DNA from 4 places in the Arthrobacter sp. AOP36-F1-5 genome. Region 2 is predicted to be linked to each of the others. Evidence: riboswitches for the same ligand, from Rfam matches in the RefSeq annotation. Region 2 holds a riboswitch; each other region holds the start of a gene.
The links. A riboswitch is a leader RNA that binds a small molecule or an ion and turns the genes downstream of it on or off. The one in region 2 is predicted to bind thiamine pyrophosphate.
Positions count from the first base shown of each region.

Region 1 (5,602 bases), 970 kb from region 2:
ACAGGACGTTGCGGGAATGAGCGAGCATGGCCGCAACGCTGAGCCGCCGCTTTTCCCCGCCCGAGAGTCGGAACGGGTTGCTCGCGGCCAGATGCGTCAGCCGGTGTTCGGCCAGCAGGTCATCGATCTTCTCCTGGGCAGGACGACCATTGATGAGCGCCGGCAGGCCATGGCCAACTTCTTCTCGGACCGTGGTGGCCACGAATTGGTGTTCGGGGTTCTGGAACACCAGCCCGGGGCGGTCCCCCGATATCGTGCCGGCAAGTGGTTGCAGCAGCCCGGCGAGCGCGAGCAACAGACTGGTCTTGCCCGTCCCGTTGGCGCCCAACAGGGCGACGATCTCCCCGGAGCGTAGTTCCAGGTCGATGCCTTCAAGTTGGGGGCTGATCACCGCGGGTTCGCGGCGTCGTTTCCGGGCAGGGATTGGCGCCCGGGTGATCGAGAGGCCCCGGGCTGAGAGGACCACGCTGTCGGTGGCCTGCGTCGGCTGCGGAACCGTTGGTTGGCCCTCCGCCCAGTGCAGCAATTCTTCGCGGACGATGGGCGATGCCAAACCGCCTTCGGTGCCGCATGCAGCCTGCAGCTCGGTTTCCAACGGTGTCCAGCACCCGGCGTCCACGAGCTGGCGTGCCGATTGTTTTAACACGGTCTGTGTGGGGCCGTCAGCGATCAGGGCCCCTTCGGCGTCGAGCACGATGGCCCGTCCGGGAAGCCCCGCCACACCGTCGGCTCCCGCATACTCGTCGATGCGGTGTTCCACCAGCACCACGGCGGGGCCACGGTCGTGCACCGCCCGGTCGATGGACCGGCGCACCGAGGAGATGCCTTCGGCGTCAAGCATCGAGGTGGGTTCGTCGAGCAGCAGCACCGGCGGCTCCACGACCAGACTGGCCGCCAAGGCAACCCGTTGACCTTGGCCACCGGAGAGTTGCCGTGTTGACCTGTCCTTGAGGCTGGCTCCGTTGACCTGTTCCAGCACCTCATCGATCAGGCCCTCGATCTGTCGTGGGGGTACCGCATGGTTCTCCAGTGGAAGGGCGATCTCCCGCTGCACATCGGGCATGCACATCGCCGATTCGGGGTCCTGGGCCAGGACGCCGACGGTCCGTGACAATTCGGCGACGCCGGTGTGAGCGGTGTCCTGACCAGCGACGAGGACCCGGCCAGTGAACCGTGCCGCCACCGAATGCGGGATGACCCCGGTCATCAGGTTTAAAAGCGTCGACTTTCCGGCCCCCGAGGGCCCCAGGATGATGACCTGTTCGCCTGCTTCGAGACTCAAGGTCACCCGATCCAGGACCGGCACCTGCCTTCGGGGGTAGGTTACGGTCACGTTCTCAAGCACGACTACCGGCGTGCTTGCCGGTTTCATGCTCCCTCGGCGGTTGGCTGGTCCCGGCCGATGGCGTAGTTGTCCACGACGCCGGTTTTAGCCAGGGCGTTAACGGTCTTGCGGGCCAGGAGACCGCCGAGAATGAGCCCGGAGAGCAGTTGAACGATGAGCCGGATGACAAAGAAATCCTGGCCGTACCACCCGAAACGGAAGGCCGAGACGGCGAAGGCCAATCCTGCTCCGAGTAGTCCGGAGCAAGCGTAGGTGAGCCAGCTGAAAGACCGGTAGCGACGCAGGGCGAAGGGAAGTTCGCTGCCCAGACCTTGGATGGCGGCCACCAGGAAAAGCATGGGTCCTGCCGTCGAGCCGAGGAAAACGACCTCCACCCCACCGGCAATGACCTCCGCGAGGATCCCGGCGAAGGGTCGTCTGATGATGGCGACGGCGATCGGGGCCACGATGAGCCACCCGCCGAAGAGTAGATGCGAGGAGAGGTCCCCGAACGGGCCCATCAGCAGGGTCAGCCCGGCCGATGCCTGGACCAACGCCCAGTAGAGGAATCCGAAGACGACCCCCAGGACCACGATGAGCACCAGGTCCTTGAGGTCGAAGGAAAAGCGTCGTCGCGCCGGTAGTGGCGTGGTGGATGGCGGCGTTATTGAGTGCACTGTCGTGCCCCTTCTGTTGAGTGAACAGGGCACGGGATTTAGAGTTTTGCCTCCCTGCGCTGGCATGACCCAGATCAGGTTCGACGGTCGAAGCTTGATCAGCTTCCTCTCAGCCCGGCTCACCGGACTCCCGTGTTCAGCACAGACTGTACACGTGGACACGAAGTTGTCGAATCGCTGCGTGAAGTGTGTAGGGTGTGGTGCAGTGACACGGGGTGCCATGATTTCTGGCTGAGAGAACACCCGTTGAACCTGATCTAGTTCGAACTAGCGAAGGGATGTTGCAGGTGCTTCTTCACCTAAACCTCCATGTTGGAAGGTCCTGCCGGACCGCCACCCCACGGCCCGATGTCGCCATGCGTTGGTTGCGTCCACCCTGGCGCTCCGCATCCTGCCGTGCCGTCTCTCGGCCAGCGGTTTAGCCTCTGCCCGCCAGCTGCGGCCCAGCTGAAACCTCTCCTGCGCAGCCTGCTCTCCACCGTCGGACACCACAGCACGACCACCGTGCTCCCCGCGTGTCTCACGGGGCCCTCACCTCTCTCCCCCGGGCGATGCTGCCCGCAACGATCCTCTTCATTTCCACCACCACCTGCCCTCGGCAGCCATGAAAGCGAGACCAAATGAACCTCTCAGACCAGATTGTCCTTGTCACCGGGGGCGCCCGCGGTTTGGGCCGTCATATCGTGCAGGCCTTCGCCGCACAAGGCGCCCGCGTCGTCATCAACTACCGGCAGTCCGCCGAAGCCGCCGAGAAACTTGCTGCCGGTCTGGGGCCCGACCGTGCCCTGGCAGTCCAGGCAGATGTCACCGATCCGGCGCAGGTCACCGCCATGCTCGTGGCCTCCCAGGCCCATTTCGGTTCCCCCGTGACCACCGTGGTGAACAACGCGCTGGCCGATTTCTCCTTCAATGGCGAGGCCCGATCCTCGGCCGCAGAGATTGGTTGGGAGGAGTTCACCACCCAGTTCTCCGGTAGTGTTCGCGGCGCACTGAACACCGCCCAGGCGGCGCTGCCGGGGATGCGTAAACAGGGCTTCGGGCGGATCATCAACATCGGCACCAACCTCTTCCAAAACCCCGTGGTCCCGTACCACGACTACACCGCCTCCAAAGCCGCCCTGCTGGCCCTGACCCGAACACTCGCCGCCGACCTGGGCCAACACCAGGTCTCGGTGAACATGGTCTCCGGTGGTCTACTACGCACCACGGACGCCAGCGCCGCGACCCCCGAAGAGGTCTTCGACTTCATCGCCTCCTCCACCCCCTTGCGCAAGGTCACCACACCGGCCGAATTCGCCGACGCCATCCTGTTCTTCGCTTCCCCCTGGGCCCGTGCGGTCACCGGGCAGAATCTGGTGGTCGACGGCGGACTGGTGATGAACTAGAGATGAGCACACACCCCATCAACACAGCCGAAACGGCACCACGCCAACTACATTTCAACGCCTTCCTCAACGCCTGCGGGCACCACCAGGCAGCGTGGCGCCACCCGGACTCTGCGGTTGAGCAACTGGGCAGCATCGAGCATTACGAACGGTTGGCCCAAACCGCCGAGGCCGGCCTCTTCGATGCCGTGTTCTTCGCCGACGGACACTCGGCGGGAAACCCGGCAGCCGGCCCCCGGTGGTTCTTCGAACCGTTGACGGCGCTGGCCGCCATGGCGCGGAGCACCAGCCGCATCGGGCTGATCTCCACCGTCTCCACGACCTTCTACACCCCGTACCACGCTGCCAGGATGCTCGCCTCGCTGGATCACCTCAGCGCCGGGCGCATCGGGTGGAATGTGGTCACCTCGATGTTCGACGCCGAGGCGCGCAACCACTCGATGGATTCCATGCCGGCCAGTCCCGAACGTTATGCCCGGGCCGCCGAATTCATCGACGTCGCGCTGGCCCTCTGGGATTCCTGGGCCGATGACGCGGTGCTCGCCGATCGTTCGGGGTTCTTCGCCGATCCCGAGAAAGTCAGGCCCATCAACCACGACGGCGAGCATTTCGGTGTTGCCGGGCCGCTGAACGTGCCCCGGGGCCCGCAAGGCCGGCCGGTCCTGTTCCAGGCCGGGGCCTCGGAATCCGGTCGCCAGCTAGCGGCACGCCATGCCGAAGGGATCTACGCGGTGGCCTACGATCTGGCCAGCGGGCAGGACTACTACGCGGATCTGAAGCAGCGCATTGCCGCCGAAGGCAGGGACCCGTCGAAGGTCGCGATCATGCCCGGACTGGTCACCTACCTCGGATCCACCGAAGTCGAGGCGTTGGCGCGGCAGGCAGAGGTGGATGCCCTCCTACCGACCGAACAGTCGCTGGCCCAGCTGGGAATGTTCATCGGGCAGGATTGCAGCGAGTGGGACCTCGACGCACCGGTTCCGGCTCTGCCACCGGCGAGCGAATTCACCGGCCCACAGGGCAGGTACGCCACGATCCTGCGCATCGTGGAAGCCGAACGCCCCACGGTCCGACAGCTGCTGGGTCGACTCGCTGCCGGCGGCGGCCATTGCACGATGGTGGGGACCCCGGAGCAGGTCGCCGACTCCATCGAACGCTGGTTCACCTCGGGCGCTGCCGATGGCTTCAACCTGATGCCGCCGATGCTGCCTGATTCCCTAGAGGAGTTCGTGGACCGGGTGGTTCCAGTGTTGCAACGTCGGGGGCTCTACCGCACCGAATACTCGACTCACACGTTGCGGGGTCATCTGGGGCTGGAGCGGCCGGAGGCCTGAACGGCCCAGCGACCCTGAGGGCTCAGCCCCTCTGGGCCGCGGCCCGGGCCAGGGGCAGCATGCGCAAGGGGATCGGTGAGTTCAGCACCACCAACGAGGAACTGCGCAGCACGGTCCGGGTCGCGATGATCGCGTCCAGGACCCGCTGCAGATCGTCGTTCGACGTGGCCACAATGCAGGCCATGAGATCACTTTCACCCGAAACGGTATGCAGTTCGAGCACCTCGGGGACCTGGGACAGGGCGGCGGCCACGCCGTCGTGCCCTGCGTCCTGATCGATCGCCAGGGAACAGTAGGCACGCACCGGATATCCCAGCCCTTCGGCCGAGAGATGCGGCCCCCAACCGGTGATCACGCCCTCCCGCGTGAGCTTGTCCAGCCGCGACTGCACCGTCGCCCGGGCCACCCCCAGAACCCGCGACGCCTCCAACACCGACATCCGCGGGTCCGAGGAGAACTCCCCCAGGATCCGTGCATCCAATGCGTCGATTTTCATGGACGCTCCTTAACTAGACAATATGTATAGATGACTCGGTACCAGCGTAGACACTCTGCGCAGATTGTTGGTCATTGATTGATGCGATTGCGCATGAAACAGGTGGTAACTAGGGTCACAGCAAGCCCACCTCACCGAATCCACTGGGAGTCGAACATGACCGATGCACCCCGGCTTGAGCCGCACGCCGACGAGCTCGGCACCGATGAACTACTTGAGCTGTACCGCCTGATGGTGCGCACCCGGCAGCTTGATGTCGCCGCCATTGCCTGGCAGCGACAAGGCATCCTGCCGGGCTATGCCCCGGAACTAGGCCAGGAGGCAGCCCAGGTGGGCAGCGCCTACGCACTGGACTTCACCCGCGACTTCGCCTTCCCCACTTACCG
Region 1 covers NZ_CM176892.1:2,065,981-2,071,582, forward strand. Annotated here, with positions in the region: gene AC3ZI9_RS09420 (ABC transporter ATP-binding protein) at 1-1,282, opposite strand, end outside; gene AC3ZI9_RS09425 (ECF transporter S component) at 1,369-2,001, opposite strand; TPP riboswitch at 2,036-2,145, opposite strand; TPP riboswitch at 2,203-2,297, shown strand; gene AC3ZI9_RS09430 (3-oxoacyl-ACP reductase) at 2,622-3,386, shown strand; gene AC3ZI9_RS09435 (LLM class flavin-dependent oxidoreductase) at 3,389-4,720, shown strand; gene AC3ZI9_RS09440 (Lrp/AsnC family transcriptional regulator) at 4,743-5,216, opposite strand; gene AC3ZI9_RS09445 (thiamine pyrophosphate-dependent enzyme) at 5,373-5,602, shown strand, end outside.
Region 1: another riboswitch for thiamine pyrophosphate. It lies ahead of AC3ZI9_RS09425 (ECF transporter S component); the one in region 2 lies ahead of AC3ZI9_RS13925 (ECF transporter S component).

Region 2 (5,602 bases):
GAGATCGACCCCGGAACCCAACAGATCCTGCATGTGATGCTGCTGGTCGCCTTCGGCGTCAAGGCCGCGGTGTTCCCGCTGTCCTTCTGGCTCCCCGACTCCTACCCGACGGCTCCTGCGCCGGTGACGGCCGTGTTCGCCGGCCTGCTGACCAAGGTGGGTGTCTATGCGATCATCCGGACCGAAACCCTGCTCTTCCCCGGGGGCCGGCTGAACACGGCGCTGCTGGTGGTCGCCCTGCTGACCATGCTCGTGGGGATCCTCGGCGCCCTCGCCCAGGCCGACTTCAAACGCATGCTCTCCTTCACGTTGACCAGCCACATCGGCTACATGATGTTCGGGGTCGCCACCGGCAGCGCCGTCGCCCTGGCGGCCACCGTCTACTACGTGGCCCACCACATCATCGTGCAGACCTCGCTGTTCCTGGTCGCCGGGCTGATGGAACGCCGGGGCGGGACCTCGAACGTGGACCGGCTCGGGTCGTTGGCCAAGCTGTCACCGGTGCTGGCGGTACTGTTCTTCATCCCGGCGATGAACCTGGCCGGCATCCCGCCGTTCTCCGGGTTCCTGGGCAAGGTCGGGTTGCTGCGCGGCGGCGTGGACCTGGGGACCCCGCTGGCCTGGGTCCTGCTGGCCGGGGCCCTGGTGACCTCCCTGCTGACCCTGTTGGCCGTCGCCCGGGTCTGGAACCGGGCGTTCTGGCGTCGCGCCGAGGACGCCGAGGACGCCGACCCGATCCTGCTGATCGCCGCGGAGGAGGCCCGCCGTCCCGCCACCGGGACGACCGGCGTCAAAACCCAGCCACATCGCCTGAGCGGACGGGGGGATGCGGCCGTGCTGCCCCCGACCATGGTCTTCGCCACCGGGGTGCTGGTGGCCCTGGGGGTGGCCCTGACCATCTTCGCCGGGCCGCTCTTCGACCTGGCCGACCAGGCCTCGCAGCAGATGCTCGAACGCACGCCCTACATCGAGGCCGTCCTGGGCGCCTCCGAGACGGGAGGCGGACGATGAGCCCGCACCGGCATCCGCGTCCGGCACGGCCCTCGGAACTGCTCACCGGGGCCCGCAGCGCCCGGACCAGGGCACGACGGCGTCGTGCCCGCTTCCTGATCGAACTTCCCCTGATGTTGTGGCTGGTCCTGGTGTGGGGCGCCCTCTGGCGGGACTTCAGCCCCGGGAACCTGATTTTCGGGTTCGTCATCGCCCTGGGGGTGGTGACGACCTTCAAACTGCCTCCCGTGGAGCTCTCCGGCCGGTTCAACCCCTGGCAGGGGCTGGTGTTCACGGTGTTGTTCCTGCGTGAAATCGTGCGGGCGAGCATCCAGGTGGTGCTCGTGGTCCTCCGGCGCGGGCCGAAGGTGCGCAACGCGGTCATCGGCATCCGCATGCGCAGCCAGGAAGACCTCATGGCCACGGTCCTGGGGCATGTGCTGACCCTCATCCCGGGGTCCTTCGTCGTGGAGATCGACCGGACGACCTCCACGCTTTACCTGCACGTGCTGGACATCAACACCGTCCAGGAGGCCGAGGACTTCCGGCGGCAGGTCAGGTCCATCGAAGCGAGGATCATCCGGATGATGGGCAGCCGGGAGGAACTGGCGGCCCTGGACGCCGAGGGCCCCGCAGGCCCCGACCCCGCAGCACGAGCGAACCGATCGATGAAGGAGCACCCATGATCATCGTCGCTGCCTGGATCGCCGGGGTCGCCCTGGCGCTTGGCGCCGTCATGGCACTGATCCGGTTGGCCAGGGGCCCGTCGATCCTGGACCGGACTCTGGCCCTGGACGTCCTGTTGATCATCATCCTGTGCGGACTCTGCGTGGACATGGTCGTGAACCGGCATCTGAACCACATCGTGTTCATCGTCGTCGGGTCGCTGGTGGCCTTCATCGGTTCGGTCACCATCGCCCGCTACGTCACCGATCGGAGGGGGCAATGATCGTGCTTGGACTGACCGAGGGCGGGATGCTGGACCAGGTCCTGGACTGGATCGTGGTGATCAGCATGGTCTCCGGGGCTCTGCTGTCCGTGGCCGCAGGCATCGGCCTGCTGCGTTTCCCGGACCTCTTCTCCCGCATGCACGCGGCCACGAAACCGCAGGTCCTGGGATTGTTCCTGATGCTGCTCTCCGTCGCCCTGCAGATCAGGGCCTGGTCCGCGGTGCCGATACTGGTGCTGGCCTGGTTCTTCCAGCTGCTCACCGCCCCGGTGACCGCCCATATGGTCGGTCGTGCCGGCTACCGGACCCGGCACCTCAAACAGGAGACGCTGGTCCTCGACGACCTCAATGAAGTGGTCTCCGAGGCCCAGCGCCGCCTGGACGAAGGCCGCTGACGAGGATCAGACCTCGTCGGCCGTGTGGTTGAAGCGGGCAATGGCCCGCTGCGTGCCACGGTTGGTCAGGACCTGGATCACTGCGGACACCACGGCGGAGACCACAGCGAACCCGAGCGCATGACGCATCGATGCCTCGGCCTGGGCTTCCTTGTCGTTCGGCTTCGGGGGGTTCTCTCCGGTGACCTTGTACCAGATGGTGTCCACGAGCTTGCCGCCGACGAAGCCGGCGCCGATCGACACGACCGCGCCGACGATCTTCAATAATGCGTTCACGAACGATTCTCCCGTCGGTAGGTGATTACCTGCCCAGCATAACGCGCTGTAGACTCGGCCCTACTGAATCACCTACGACAGGGGAGCGTCGCCGACCGGCCACGGCCGGAATCTTCGACGCTGAGAGTGCGGAACACCGCAGACCCTCGAACCTGCTCCGGCTCGTACCGGCGAAGGGAGTCGAGAATCTCAGGACCCGCGGAACCGCCGCGGGGTCCTCCCCTCCTTGGACCCAAGGAGGAACACCACATGAGCAGCACCCTCTCGGCGGCACCGACCGCCCGTTACACCTGGCGCGTCGTGGACATCGTCGTCGCCTCCGTCATCGCCGTGGCCTCCGGGGTGATCTTCTGGGCCTGGAACACCACCCACCACGCCTTCGACTTCATCTTCGTGGCCTTCCCGCCCTCATCCGCCCTGCTGGCCGGAATGTGGCTCTTCCCCGCCGTCCTGGGGGCACTGATCATCCGCAAACCAGGGGCCGCACTGTTCTGCGAGATGGTAGCCGCGGTCGTTTCCTCGCTCCTGGGCTCCGAATACGGCTGGACGGTCTGGGCCTCGGGGATCATCCAGGGCCTCGGCGCCGAAATCGTCTTCGCCGTGCTGCTCTACCGCCGCTGGTCGCTGCCGGTGGCGCTGTTCGCCGGGCTGCTGACCGGGATCTTCGGTGGAGTGAACGACGCCTTCGTCTTCTCCTGGTTCCCCGACTACACCGAGAGCATGAAACTGGCCTATGTGGTGTTCATGGCCATTTCGGGCCTGGTCATCGCCGGATTGGGATCCTGGGCACTGACCCGGGCCCTGTCGCGAACCGGGGCCTTGTCCTCGATGGCGTCGCGGAAGGCCGCCCAGGAACGGGTCCTGGGTTGAACCGATGACACATGATGCACCGACCGGGGCCCGGGGCCCTTCACCGGCCACCGGGGTCGGCGACGTCCGCGCGGCGGCGGTCAGGGCCAGCGGTTGGGGATGGCAGCATGCCGGACGCGAGGAGCCCGCCGTGCTGGGGCTGGACCTGGACATCGACGCCGGGGAGAAGGTGTTGCTCGTCGGCCCGTCCGGGGCCGGTAAATCGACCCTCATGCATGCCCTGGCCGGGGTGTTGCAGGACGATGAGGACAACGCCTCCGCAGGGGAACTGCTCATCGATGGCCGACCCGCCGCGGCCGCCCACGGCCGGACCGGGCTGATGCAGCAGGACCCCGAGACCCAGATCGTCCAGGCCCGGGTGGGGGACGACGTCGCCTTCGGGGCGGAAAACCTTTCGGTGGATCCGGAACTGATCTGGCCCCGCGTCATCGAATCCCTGCACGCCGTCGGGCTCAGCCTGCCCCTGGACCACCCCACCTCCTCCCTGTCGGGGGGACAGAAGCAACGACTGGCCCTGGCCGGGATCCTGGCCATGCGCCCGGGACTGGTCCTGCTGGACGAACCCACCGCGAACCTCGACCCCGAGGGGGTGCTGGAGGTCCGTGACGCAGTGATCGACGCCGTGGGCGCCAGCGGGGCGACGATGATCATCGTCGAACACCGGCTGGCGGCCTGGGCCGACGCCGTGGACCGCGTGATCGTCCTGGAGCCCGGCGGCGGCATCGCCTACCAGGGCACACCGGCCCGGCTCTTCGCCCCCGGACCCATCCGGGACCGGCTCATCGACGCCGGGGTCTGGGTTCCCGGCCACACTCCCGTGCTGCCGGCCCGGCCGAAGCCGGCAGCACCGGCCGCCGGCCTGTTGAGGGGACGGGGGTTGGCCGTGTCCAGAACGGCCCAGGGTCCTGCCGCCGTATCGGGTCTTGACCTGCGGATCGACGCCGGGCAGGCGCTGTGCATCACCGGGGCCAACGGGGCGGGCAAATCAACACTGGCGTTGACCCTGGCCGGGCTGCTGCCCGAACGGGCCGGCAGCGTCGCCGCCCTGCCGGGCCTCAGCGGCGACCAGGGCGCCGCGGGGGCCTCCGACCCCGGGGACGCCGACCGGCCCTACCGGTGGCGGGCCGGGGAACTGGTCGCCCGGATCGGCACCGTCTTCCAGGAGCCCGAGCACCAATTCGTCACCGCCACCGTGCGCGAGGAACTGGCCTTCGGCCCACGACGGGCCCGCAGACCGGGGTCGAAGACCCGGCTGTACACCGACGAGGAAATCACCGGACGGGTCGATGAGCTGTTGGACCGGTTGGGGCTGAGGCATCTGGCCGAGGCGAACCCGTTCACCCTCTCGGGAGGCGAAAAGCGCCGGCTGTCGGTGGCCACCGTGCTCGCCGCCCGCCCCCGACTACTGATCCTCGACGAACCGACCTTCGGCCAGGATGCCAATACCTGGAGGGAACTGGCGCTGTTGCTGCGCGAACAACTCCAGGACGGCGTCGCCGTCGTCGCGGTCACGCACGATGCGGGCTTCGCCGCCGCCTTGGGGGCTTCCACGGTCGAGGTCGTCGCCGATCGACGCCCCTGCCGGGAACCGGGCAGGACCACACCGCAGGGCCCGGACCCCACCACCGCCCGGGCCTCCGGGGGGATGCCGGGGCTGGAACCCGATGCCGGGGCCCGGGCGAGCTTCTTCGGGCTGTGCAACCCGTTGGCCAAGCTTGCTGCGGTGGTGCTGGCCACGGTGCCGTTGATCGCCTCCCTGGACCTGGTGACCTCCAGCATCGTCGTCCTCGCCAGCCTGCTGCTGCTCCGGCTCGGGGGGATCGCCCCGGGACGCTTCCTCCTGCGGGCGTGGCCTTTACTGGTGGCGGCCCTGTTTGCCGCCTGGGGCACCGCGCTGGTCGGCAACGATGCCGGCGCGGTCCTGCTGGACCTGGGGGTGGCCACGATCAGCGAGGGGTCCCTGGTCTCCGGGGTGGCCACCGGACTGCGGATCTTCGCGGTAGCGGTTCCCGCGGTCATCGTCCTCTCGAGCACCGACCCCACCGATCTGGCCAATGCCCTGGCCCAACAAGCCAGGCTTCCGCACCGTTTCGTGTTGGGTGCCTTGGCCGGGATGCGCCTG
Region 2 covers NZ_CM176892.1:3,040,084-3,045,685, reverse strand. Annotated here, with positions in the region: gene AC3ZI9_RS13950 (Na+/H+ antiporter subunit D) at 1-1,011, shown strand, start outside; gene AC3ZI9_RS13945 (Na+/H+ antiporter subunit E) at 1,008-1,676, shown strand; gene AC3ZI9_RS13940 (MrpF/PhaF family protein) at 1,673-1,939, shown strand; gene mnhG (monovalent cation/H(+) antiporter subunit G) at 1,936-2,334, shown strand; gene AC3ZI9_RS13930 (DUF4235 domain-containing protein) at 2,341-2,610, opposite strand; TPP riboswitch at 2,680-2,806, shown strand; gene AC3ZI9_RS13925 (ECF transporter S component) at 2,860-3,480, shown strand; gene AC3ZI9_RS13920 (ATP-binding cassette domain-containing protein) at 3,485-5,602, shown strand, end outside.

Region 3 (5,602 bases), 460 kb from region 2:
GGCATCGACCCGGGCGCCGGGCTGACCGACACCACCGAAAAGGCGGCCATCCCGGACTACGGCCTGGAGAAGATGGACTTCAAGACCTCCTCCACCCCGGCCATGCTGGCCCAGCTGAAGAAGGCCACGGACGCCGATGAGGACATCGTCGTCACCCTGTGGCGCCCGCACTGGGCCTACGACGAGTTCCCGATCAAGGATCTGAAGGATCCCAAGGGTGCCATGGGCGACGCGGAAACCATCACCTCCTACGGCAACGCCGACTTCGCCGACACCTACCCGGGACTGACCGAGTGGTTGAACGACTTCACGATCGACGATGACCACCTGTTCTCCCTGGAGAACGCCATGTTCAACGACACGGACACCGATGACTACGGACCGATCGTCGACAAGTGGATCTCCGAGAACCAGGACTACGTGGATTCGCTGACCGAGAAGTAGCCACGATCCATCGGCAGGTGCCATGGCACCGACCGTAGCGAAGGGCCCGGACCGCATTGAATGCGGTCCGGGCCCTTCGTCTGTCGGGGCACTCGGCCGGGCGGATCAGCCGATCGAACGCATGATCTTCCGCTTGGCCCAGCCGAAGGGCGGGTAGACGGCCCGCAACGTATCGAGCATCGCGGTCTTGGACAGCACCGGACGTTGCTGGCTGAAGGTATCGAACCCGAATTTGCCGTGGTAGTTCCCCGTCCCCGAGGCCCCCACCCCGCCGAAGGGCAGCGCGGGGACCGCCAGGTGCATGCTGCACACATTATGGGCGATCGCCCCGGCCCGCACCTGGTCCTCGAAGGAGGTGTGCAGGCGCGGGCGTTCGCTGAACAGGTAGGCGGCCAGCGGTGAGGGGCGGGAGTTGATGAACCGCACCGCATCATCGAAGCGGTCGACCTGGATGATCGGCAGGATCGGACCGAAAATCTCCTCCGTCATCACCGGGGCCGCCGGGTCGACGTCAGCCAGGACCGTGGGGGCGATGTACCTCGCCTCCGCGTCGCTGGTCCCCCCGGCCACCACCCGTCCCTGCCCCAGATAGGATTCCAGACGTTCGAAGTGCGAGGCGTTGATGATCCGCCCATAGTCCTTGCTGCCCGAGGGGTCCTTCCCATAGAACGCGCCGATGGCCTTGGGCAGCTGCTTTTCCAGTTCGGCCGCCGCCGTGGCCCCGACCGCCAGGACGTAGTCCGGGGCGACACAGGTCTGTCCGGCATTCATGAACTTCCCGTGGGCCAACCGCCGGGCGATGGCGGGGAAGTTCCCGTCGGCGACCACCGCCGGACTCTTCCCGCCCAGTTCCAGGGTCACCGGGGTCAGCGTTTCCGCCGCGGCCCGGGCCACGATCTTCCCGACCCGTTCGCCTCCGGTGTAGAAGATGTGGTCGAAGTCCATCTCCAGAAGTTCGCTCGTCGTCTCCGCGGCCCCCTCCAGGACCGCGACAGCGCGCCGATCCAGGTACTGCGGGATGAGGGCGGCCATGACCGCCGAGGTGGCCGGAGCCAGTTCGGAGGGTTTGAGGATCACGGTGTTCCCTGCCGCCAGGGCACCGACCAGCGGGCCGAGCAGCAACAGGACCGGATAGTTCCAGGGGGCGATCACCAGGACCATGCCCAACGGACGCGCCTGGACGCGGGCCGACGCCGGTTGCAGCGACAGCGGGACCTTCACCGCCTCATCCGCCATCCAGTCGCCCAGGTGCAACAGGGCATGATCGATTTCGGCCTTCACCCGATCCAGTTCGGTCAGCCGGGATTCGGCCGCCGGTTTACCCAGATCCGTCATCAACGCGTCACATAGGGTCTGTTCTTGATCCTGGATCAGCCGTTCGAGTGCCTTGAGCTGGGCGCTGCGGAACCTGCGGGGGTGGGCCAGCCGGGAGTCGGCGGCATCACGCAGCCGGCGGGCCGCGGTGGCCGGGAGTTCGGCGTCGGGGCCCGCCGGCACGACGGGCGCGGAAACTGCTGGGGGACGGGAACGTCGGTTCATGGCCATGGGTACGACACTAACGTGGACACCGCCGGCGGGGCAGCCGGTCGGTTTGCCGCCCCCAGTGGGGGACTGTAGGCTCACGATCACTGACACGGGGTGTCCGCCACCGGCGCGGACTGAGAGCACACCCGGCAAGAACCTGATCTAGTTCGTACTAGCGGAGGGATGTCGCCCATGCACCAACATGCGCCCACCTTGGCCCATTCACCCACCGACTGCTTTGTTGAGGCGGTGCTCGCATGAGCGCGCCGGTTCCCGGAAGCGGGATCTACCTCGTCGCCAACTCCACCAGCACGGCCGGACGGCCCTTGGCCACCATCGTGGCCGAGGCCGTCGCCGCGGGGGTCGGGACCATCCAGCTGCGCTGCAAGGACCTGTCCGCCCGCGAATTCCTGGCCGAGGCGGCCGCCTGCGCCGAACACACCGCGGGCCGGGCCCTGCTGCTGCTCAACGACCGGGTGGACGTCTACCTGGCGGCCCGTGCGGCAGGGATCCGCGTGGACGGGGTCCATATCGGCCAGAAGGACCTGCCCGCCGAACTCGTCCGGTCCCTCATCGGACCCGATGCCGTGCTGGGGCTCAGCGCCAGCACCGAGGACCACTTCGCGGCAGTAGCGGAACTGCCGGCAGGCACCATCGACTATCTGGGCACCGGGGCCGTCCGGGCCACGCCCACCAAGAAGGACCACCCGACCCCGCTGGGGTTCCCCGGCCTGGCCTCGTTGATCTCCCGGGCCCCGCTGCCCTGCGTGGCGATCGGCGGGCTGGGCTCCGGCGACGCCGCGGACGCGCACACCGCCGGGGCCATCGGCATGGCCGTCGTGCGGGCCATCTGCTCCGCCGCCGAACCCCGGGACTCTGCTGCCGCCCTGGTTCAGGAATGGACCCGGGCAGCACGAACGGAGACCGCATGAGCGCCCCGAACACCCCCAACATCCTGTCCATCGCCGGGGCCGACCCCTCCGGCGGGGCCGGGATCCAGGCCGACCTGAAATCGATTGCCGCCTGCGGTGGCTACGGGATGGCGGCGATCACCGCACTGACCGCCCAGAACACCCGGGGAGTCACCGGGGTCCATACCCCTCCGGCGGAATTCCTCACCCGGCAACTTGAGACGGTCGCCGCCGATATCCGGATCGATGCGGTGAAGATCGGCATGCTGGCCTCCGCCGAGGTCATCGAAGCCACCACCGCCTGGCTGGGTACCCGCCCGGGCACCACCGTCGTGGTGGACCCGGTGCTGATCTCCACGTCCGGGGACCGCTTATTGGAGCACGACGCCGAGGAGGCCCTGCGTCGGCTGCTCCCGTGGGCCGATGTCCTGACCCCGAACACCGCGGAATTGGCGGCACTGCTCGAGGAGCCGGTCTGCACCCGATGGGACGACGTCCTGGACCAGGCAGCCCGGCTCGCGAGGCGGTATTCTGTCCTGGTCCTGGCCAAGGGCGGCCACCTCACCGGCAGCCGGTGCCCGGATGCCCTCGTGGGCCCCGACGGCGTCATGGCTGCCGTGGAGGGTGACCGCATCGACACCCCGAACACCCATGGGACCGGGTGCTCGCTCTCCGCGGCGCTGGCTACCCTGTGGGCCCGCTGCGGGGACTGGGGGGATGCCCTGCGGCTGGCCCGCGGGTGGCTTGAAGGCGCCCTGCACCGTGCCGATGAACTCGAGGTCGGCGAAGGACATGGTCCGGTGAATCATTTCGGGGCGCTCTGGGACGGTACGGCGATCCCGACGACGGGGGCCTTGCTGGGCACCTGGTGGAACGATCTGGCACCGCTGCGTTCGGGGATCGACGATCTGCCGTTCATCCGTGCGCTGCGGGACGGGACCCTGCCCTCGGAGGACTTCCACTTCTATCTGGCCCAGGATTCCTTGTACCTGCGGACCTACTCCCGGGTCCTCTCCCGTGCCGCCGAGTTGGCGCCGAACCGCGAAGAGCAGCAGTTCTGGGCTTCCGGGGCCGTCGGCGCCCTCGAGGAGGAGGCGAATCTACATCTGCACCGGCTCGGAGATGCCCCCGATCCGGAACCCAGCCCCACCACCTCGGCCTACCTGAACCACCTGGTGGCCTCCGGCGATTCCTATCCCGAGCTCGTGGCGGCCATCCTGCCCTGTTATTGGCTCTACCAGGACATCGGCCAGCGGCTGGCCGCCGCGGCCCACCCGGGCCACCCCTATGCCGACTGGCTCGCCGCCTACTCCTCCCCCGAGTTCGACGAAGCCACCAGCGAGGCCATCGCGCTGGTCCAGAAGGTGGCCTTGCGGGCGGGTTCCACCACCCTGGCCGGGATGCGTCGCGCCTTCGACGAATCGAGCCGGCAGGAATTGTCCTTCTTCGCCCAGACCCCCGAAGACGCCGCCCCGCGATCGGCCTCCCTCCCCATGCCGGTGGCGGCCATCGGCTGATGCCGGCGCACCCCGGCAGGGGGCCCGACCCCGCCGCCCCGGGGTCGGGGGCGGTAGGATTCCGTGGGGCCCCGCACCGGTGAGGCCCCACCAACCCGCAGGGCCCCGATGGAGGACACCCATGAGCAATTTCCCCGGCTTCGGCTGGACGGTCCACGGCGACGGCACAACGATTCGACCCGGCACCGTGGTGGCCCCCGATGAACGGCTGAACTGGTTCCAGACCACCGGCATCGGCGTCCAACACGTGATGGCCATGTTCGGATCCACCGTGCTGGTACCGGCGCTGACCGGCTTCCCGGTCACCTCCACCTTGTTCTTCTCCGGGGTCGGGACCATGCTGTTCCTGCTCATCACCGCCGGCCGGGTACCCAGCTACCTGGGCTCCTCCTTCGCGTTCATCGCCCCGGTGACCGCCGCCATGTCGGGACATGGTTTCGCCGGGGCCCTGGGCGGCGTCGTCTTCTCCGGTGCGGCCCTGTTCATCATCGGGCTGGTGGTGCAGAAATCGGGCACCGGGTGGATCCACGCCCTGATGCCTCCGGTGGTCATGGGCACGATCGTCGCGCTCATCGGACTGAATCTGGCCGGATCGACCACCGAGGCCATCGAGTCGGTCCCGCTGACCACCTTCTCCACCGTCGCCGCCATCGTCTTCACCGCGGTCCTCTTCCGTGGCCTGCTGGGGCGCTTGTCGATCCTGGTGGGGATCATCGTCGGCTACCTGATCGCCCTGGCCCAGCATCAGATCGACTTCACCGCCGTCAACGAGGCCGGGTGGCTGGGCCTGCCGCCCTTCGCGTTCCCCGAATTCCACCTGGACACCCTGGCCCTGTTCCTCCCGGTCGTCTTCGTCCTTGTCGCCGAGAACATCGGCCATGTCAAGACCGTGGCGCTGATGACCCGCAGGGACTTGGACGACGTCAACGGCCGGGCCCTGATGGGCGACGGCATCGCCAGCATCGTCGCCGGCTTCGGTGGCGGTTCGGGCACGACGACCTATGCGGAGAACATCGGGGTCATGGCCTCCTCCCGCGTCTACTCCACGGCCGCCTACTGGGTGGCCGCGGCGACCGCCATGCTGCTGGCGTTCCTGCCGAAGTTCGGTGCCGCCATCTCCTCGATCCCCGCCGGGGTCAGTGGCGGGGCGGGAATCGTCCTCTACGGGATGATCGGCATCATCGGTGCCCGGCTCTGGGTGCAGAA
Region 3 covers NZ_CM176892.1:3,498,450-3,504,051, reverse strand. Annotated here, with positions in the region: gene AC3ZI9_RS16190 (glycine betaine ABC transporter substrate-binding protein) at 1-444, shown strand, start outside; gene AC3ZI9_RS16185 (aldehyde dehydrogenase family protein) at 550-1,989, opposite strand; TPP riboswitch at 2,069-2,169, shown strand; gene thiE (thiamine phosphate synthase) at 2,226-2,900, shown strand; gene thiD (bifunctional hydroxymethylpyrimidine kinase/phosphomethylpyrimidine kinase) at 2,897-4,396, shown strand; gene AC3ZI9_RS16170 (uracil-xanthine permease family protein) at 4,518-5,602, shown strand, end outside.
Region 3: another riboswitch for thiamine pyrophosphate. It lies ahead of thiE (thiamine phosphate synthase); the one in region 2 lies ahead of AC3ZI9_RS13925 (ECF transporter S component).

Region 4 (5,602 bases), 1.1 Mb from region 2:
CGCTCCCTGGTCGACCTCTCGGGCATCCGCCCGCTGAAGGTCGTCGTCGACGCCGCCAACGGGATGGCCGGCATGACCACTCCCGCGGTCCTGGGCGATGACCTGTTGCCGGCCCTTCCACTGGAGATCGTGCCGCTGTATTTCGAATTGGACGGGACCTTCCCCAACCACCCGGCGAACCCGCTGGAACCGGAGAACCTCAAGGACCTGCAGGCCGCCGTCCTCGAACACGGCGCCGATATCGGTCTGGCCTTCGACGGCGACGCGGATCGCTGCTTCGTCATCGACGAAGCGGGTCTTCCGGTGTCCCCCTCGGCGGTGACCGCATTGGTGGCCCGACGTGAAATCGCCCGGGCGCAGGCCGCCGGCGAGCAGACCCCGGTGATCATCCACAACCTCATCACCTCCCGCGCGGTCCCCGAACTGGTGGAACACGACGGCGGACGGCCGGTGGTCACCCGGGTGGGCCACTCCTTCATCAAGGCGGTCATGGCCGCCGAGGGGGCCGTCTTCGGTGGCGAACACAGCGCCCACTACTACTTCCGCGATTTCTACAACGCGGACACCGGCATGCTCGCCGCGATGCATGTGCTGGCCGCCCTCGGCTCCCAGGACCGTGCCCTGGGAGATCTGGCCGCCGAATACGAACCGTATTTCTCCTCGGGCGAGATCAACTCCGAGGTCGAGGACAAGGACGCGGCCGTGGCCCGGGTGCTGGAGAGCTTTTCGACCCCGGAGACGGTGGTCGATAGGCTGGACGGCACCACGGTGAAGGCCACGGACGGATCCTTCTGGTTCAACCTCCGCCCCTCCAACACCGAACCCTTCCTCCGTTATAACGGGGAAGCCGTAGACACCCCGACCATGGAACGCGTCCGCGACGCGGTCCTCACCCTTGTCAGGAGCAATGCATGAGCGAAAACCCCACGGAAAACCGGCTGGCCGAACTCGGTGAGGCCGCCCACCAGGACCTGAACAAGGTGCTCGGCACCGCCTTGGGCGTCGCCCGCGAACAGCTTGAAACCAACGGGGTCTTCCTGCCCTTCGCCATCGGCCTGGAGCCCGACGGCGAGGCCGAAGGGGAACTGCGCCTGCTGGCGGTCCAACCCGATGAGGACGACGAGGATCCCGAAGCGGATATCGATGCCGAAGTCATGATGGATGACCTGGTCACCTTGCTGATCGGTCAGCGTGAGAACTTCGTGGCCGTGGCCCTGGTCTCCGATGTGACCCTGCTGCAGGAGGATGTCGACGCCGTCCATGCCCTAGCGGAGCACAGCCTCGGCGGGGCAGTGGCCATCATCCAGCCCTATGCCTCCCCCGCCGCCGAAGGCAGCGAGTGGACCTTCCAGGAGCCCACCCCCGAACCAGCTGATTTGAGGATCTGGGCCTGATCCGTGGGGACCGGGCGTCGACATCATGAAGATCAACGCCTTTTCCGATGTGTGCCTGCGCATCCTGATGCTGCTCGCCGCCCGGTCCGATCCCCTGCTGAGGACCCGGGAGATCGCCGAGGCAATCGACATCCCCTACAACCAGGTCTCCAAGGCCGTGCACAAGCTCGGCCAGTTGAAACACATCGACGTCAAACGCGGGCGCACCGGTGGCGTGCAGATCAACGAATCGGGGCTGTCCCTCGGCGCCGGCACGTTGCTGCGCAGCCTCGAGGGGCAGGGCGATCTCGCCCAGTGCACCACCGACGACGGCACGGCCGCCTGCCCATTGATCGCCGGTTGCCGGCTCCGCACAGCCCTGGCGCGCGCCCAGGAGGCCTTCTACCAGGAGCTGGACCACTGGTCGATCCGCGATCTGGCGTCCTCCCCGGCGCTGGTCCCCCTTCCTTTTCCCATCTCGCGATAGCCGATTTGCCCCAGTTTTCTACAAGGTGTAGAAATGTATCATAATACTTGCGGATCAGACGCAAGTAATTCGACCTCGAGGAGATTCGATGCTCTCAGAAACGTCCCGCCCCGTCGTCCAGGCGACACTTCCCGTGATTGGCGAACGGATCGGTGAGATCACCAAGAAGTTCTATGCCGGGATGTTTGCGGCACGTCCTGAACTCCTGGACGGCTTGTTCAGTCGCGCCAACCAGAAGAACGGAGCCCAGCAACAGGCCCTGGCCGGCAGCATTGCCGCCTTCGCCTCCCACCTGATCGAACACCCCGAATCGCTGCCCGAATCAGTGCTGTCCCGCATCGCCCATAAGCACACGTCGCTGGGCATCCAGCCCGACCAGTACCAGATCGTCTTCGACCACCTGTTCGCGGCCATCGCCGAGGATCTGGGCGAAGCAGCCACCGAAGAGGTCGTCGCCGCCTGGTCCGAGGTCTACTGGCTGATGGCCGACGCCCTGGTCAAGATCGAAAAGGGCCTCTACGCCGAACAGGCCAACGACCGGATCTACGCCCCATGGAAGGTCACCTCCACGGAGGCTTCCGGCCAGGATTGCATGACGTTCCGCTTCGAGCCGGCCGATGACACCGCCGTCACGGTGGCCAAGCCCGGCCAGTTCGTGAGCATCCGCGTGCCGCTGGCCGACGGGCTGCGCCAGTGCCGCCAGTACTCCCTCTCCGACAACGTCGAATCCACCACCGAGCGGGTGTTGACCACCAAGCTGGATGAAGGCGGGGAGGTCTCCCCCTTCATGCACCGCAATCTCGAGGTCGGCGACGTCGTGGAACTGTCCAACCCCTACGGTGACATCACCCTGGACATGGAGGGCGGGCCGATCATCATCGCCACCGCCGGCATCGGGTGCACCCCGAGCGCCTCGGCCCTGCAGTCGCTGGTCTCCACCGGGTCGGACCGCCAGGTGCTGGTGCTCCACGCCGAGGCCATGGAATCGAACTGGGCGCTGAAGGACCAGATGCTCGCCGCCGTGGAGCAGCTGCCCAACGTCGAGATGCGCCTGTGGCTCGAGGACACCACCGGCACCACCGCGGACCTGCAGGCCGTCGAGGGGTTCATGAACCTGACCGGCGTCGAGCTGCCCGAGGATGCCCGGATGTACCTCTGCGGTCCGCTGCCATTCATGCGTGCGGTGCGCAGCCAGGCCATCGCCGCCGGCGTGGCCCCGCGGAACATCCACTACGAGGTCTTCGGTCCCGACCTCTGGCTTGCCGCCTAGGCACGAGCCCGCTGCCCCGGAGGGGCGCCACACCGGAGCGGCCCGCGAACTGGATTAGCCAGATCGCGGGCCGCTCCGTTACGCTCGCAACGTCCACACGGGTGCCCCAGGAGGGGCTGAGATCGAGCTGCCACCGCTCGCGACCGTCGAACCTGTCCGGGTCATGCCGGCGTAGGAAGTTGAGGGCTCAAATGAGCGATTCCACAGTAAAACCCACCACCCCGTCCGCCACCGCGTGGGAACAGCACCCACAGCACCGGTTGCAGTGGATCGAGGATCCGGAACACGGCCTGCGGGTCCCGGTCACCGCGATCTGCCTGGCGGATTCCCCCGACGGCAGCGCCAACGAGCCCCATCTGGCGTATCGGACCGCCGGTCCGGGCTCCGAACCGACCGTCGGCCTCCCGCGTCCGCGCACCCGATGGATCACCGCCCGGGGTGACACCGCCGAATACGCCGGTCGCCAACGCACCCTGCACGACGACGGCCGGTCCGCCGTGCGTCGCGGGGCCGCCTCGGCAGAATGGAGCGGCACGACCCCGGTACCGAGGCGCTCGCACCAGGGGCGTACCGTCACGCAGATGCATTACGCCCGACAGGGCACCCTCACCGACGAGATGCGCTATGTGGCGCTGCGCGAGAACTGCGACGTCGAATTGGTCCGCCGCGAAGTCGCCGCCGGACGGGCGATCATCCCGGTGAACATCAACCATCCCGAATCCGAGCCGATGATCATCGGCAAGGCCTTCCTGGTCAAGATCAACGCCAACATCGGCAACTCGGCCATCACCTCCTCGATCGCCCAGGAGGTCGACAAGCTCACCTGGGCCACCCAATGGGGCGCCGATACGGTGATGGACCTGTCCACCGGCGATGACATCCACACCACCCGCGAATGGCTGATCCGCAATTCCCCGGTGCCCATCGGCACCGTGCCGATCTACCAGGCGCTGGAGAAGGTCGATGGGGATGCATCGAAACTGACCTGGGAGATCTTCCGCGACACCGTCATCGAGCAATGCGAACAGGGCGTGGACTACATGACCATTCATGCCGGGGTGCTGCTGCGCCATGTGCCCTTGAGCGCCGACCGGGTCACCGGCATCGTCTCCCGCGGTGGATCGATCATGGCCGGGTGGTGCCTGGCCCACCACCAGGAGAACTTCCTCTACACCCATTACGACGAGCTCTGCGCCATTTTCGCCCGCTACGACGTCGCCTTCTCCCTCGGTGACGGGCTGCGCCCCGGCTCCCTGGCCGATGCCAACGACGCCGCCCAGTTCGCTGAGCTCGATACCCTGGCCGAGTTGACCCGCAGGGCCTGGCAGTTCGACGTGCAGGTGATGGTGGAAGGACCCGGACATATCCCGCTGCATCTGGTCCGCGAGAACGTCGAGCGTCAGCAGGAGCTCTGCGACGGGGCGCCGTTCTACACCCTGGGTCCGCTGGTGACCGATACGGCCCCCGGCTACGACCACATCACCAGCGCCATCGGGGCCACCGAGATCGCCCGTTACGGCACGGCGATGCTCTGCTATGTGACCCCGAAGGAGCATCTGGGGCTGCCGGATAAGGACGACGTGAAGACCGGGGTGATCACCTATAAGATCGCCGCGCATGCCGCCGATGTGGCCAAGGGGCATCCCGGGGCGACGGCCCGCGACGATGCCCTGTCGGCCGCGCGCTTCGAGTTCCGCTGGAACGACCAGTTCGCCCTGGGTCTGGATCCGGCCACGGCCCAGCGGTTCCACGACCAGACGCTGCCTGCGGAGCCGGCCAAGACCGCGCACTTCTGTTCCATGTGCGGGCCGAAGTTCTGTTCGATGCGGATCTCCCAGGACATCCGCGAGGAGTTCGGGGGAACCGAACGCCAACGGGCACTGGCCGATGACATCGAAGCCGGTTTGCAGGCGAAGAGCCGTGAATTCGCGGATTCGGGGTCCAGCATCTACCTCCAGGCGACGATCCCCGTCGGCAACGGCACCGACTGATCCACCGGGTACGACGACGGCGTCCGCACGGGAGGCAACGGGCGCCTCCAACGTTCCGGGCAACTTCTGCAGCTGCTCCCCTGGCAGGAACGCAGGCGGTTGCCCGGAGCGGTCGTCGGTATATGGACTATGTCATGTAGCCGTCCACGGCCCGGAGGTGATACGGCGCGTCCGCACCTGACGCAGCGAAGCCTTGCGGAGACCGCGATCCAGACCAATCAGTCTCCAGCGGGATCCGGGTCTGCCTGGTGGAGCCCGGGAACCCGCCCGAGCCGGGGGTGGACCTCACCGCGTTCGATCCAGGCGCGGACCATCGCGTTGAAGAACAACGGATCCTCGACGCTCCATTGATGGTGCAGCCCCGGGGCCAGACGGAAGACCGTGTCCCGGCGAACCGCGGCCACATCGGCGAATCCCTTGCGCACCAGGGCCGGTTCACGGGCCCCGGCGACCATCATCAGGCGTTCGGTGTAGTCCCCCA
Region 4 covers NZ_CM176892.1:615,952-621,553, reverse strand. Annotated here, with positions in the region: gene AC3ZI9_RS02855 (phosphomannomutase/phosphoglucomutase) at 1-915, shown strand, start outside; gene AC3ZI9_RS02850 (hypothetical protein) at 912-1,394, shown strand; gene AC3ZI9_RS02845 (RrF2 family transcriptional regulator) at 1,420-1,860, shown strand; gene AC3ZI9_RS02840 (globin domain-containing protein) at 1,949-3,130, shown strand; TPP riboswitch at 3,218-3,325, shown strand; gene thiC (phosphomethylpyrimidine synthase ThiC) at 3,322-5,121, shown strand; gene AC3ZI9_RS02830 (alpha/beta fold hydrolase) at 5,340-5,602, opposite strand, start outside.
Region 4: another riboswitch for thiamine pyrophosphate. It lies ahead of thiC (phosphomethylpyrimidine synthase ThiC); the one in region 2 lies ahead of AC3ZI9_RS13925 (ECF transporter S component).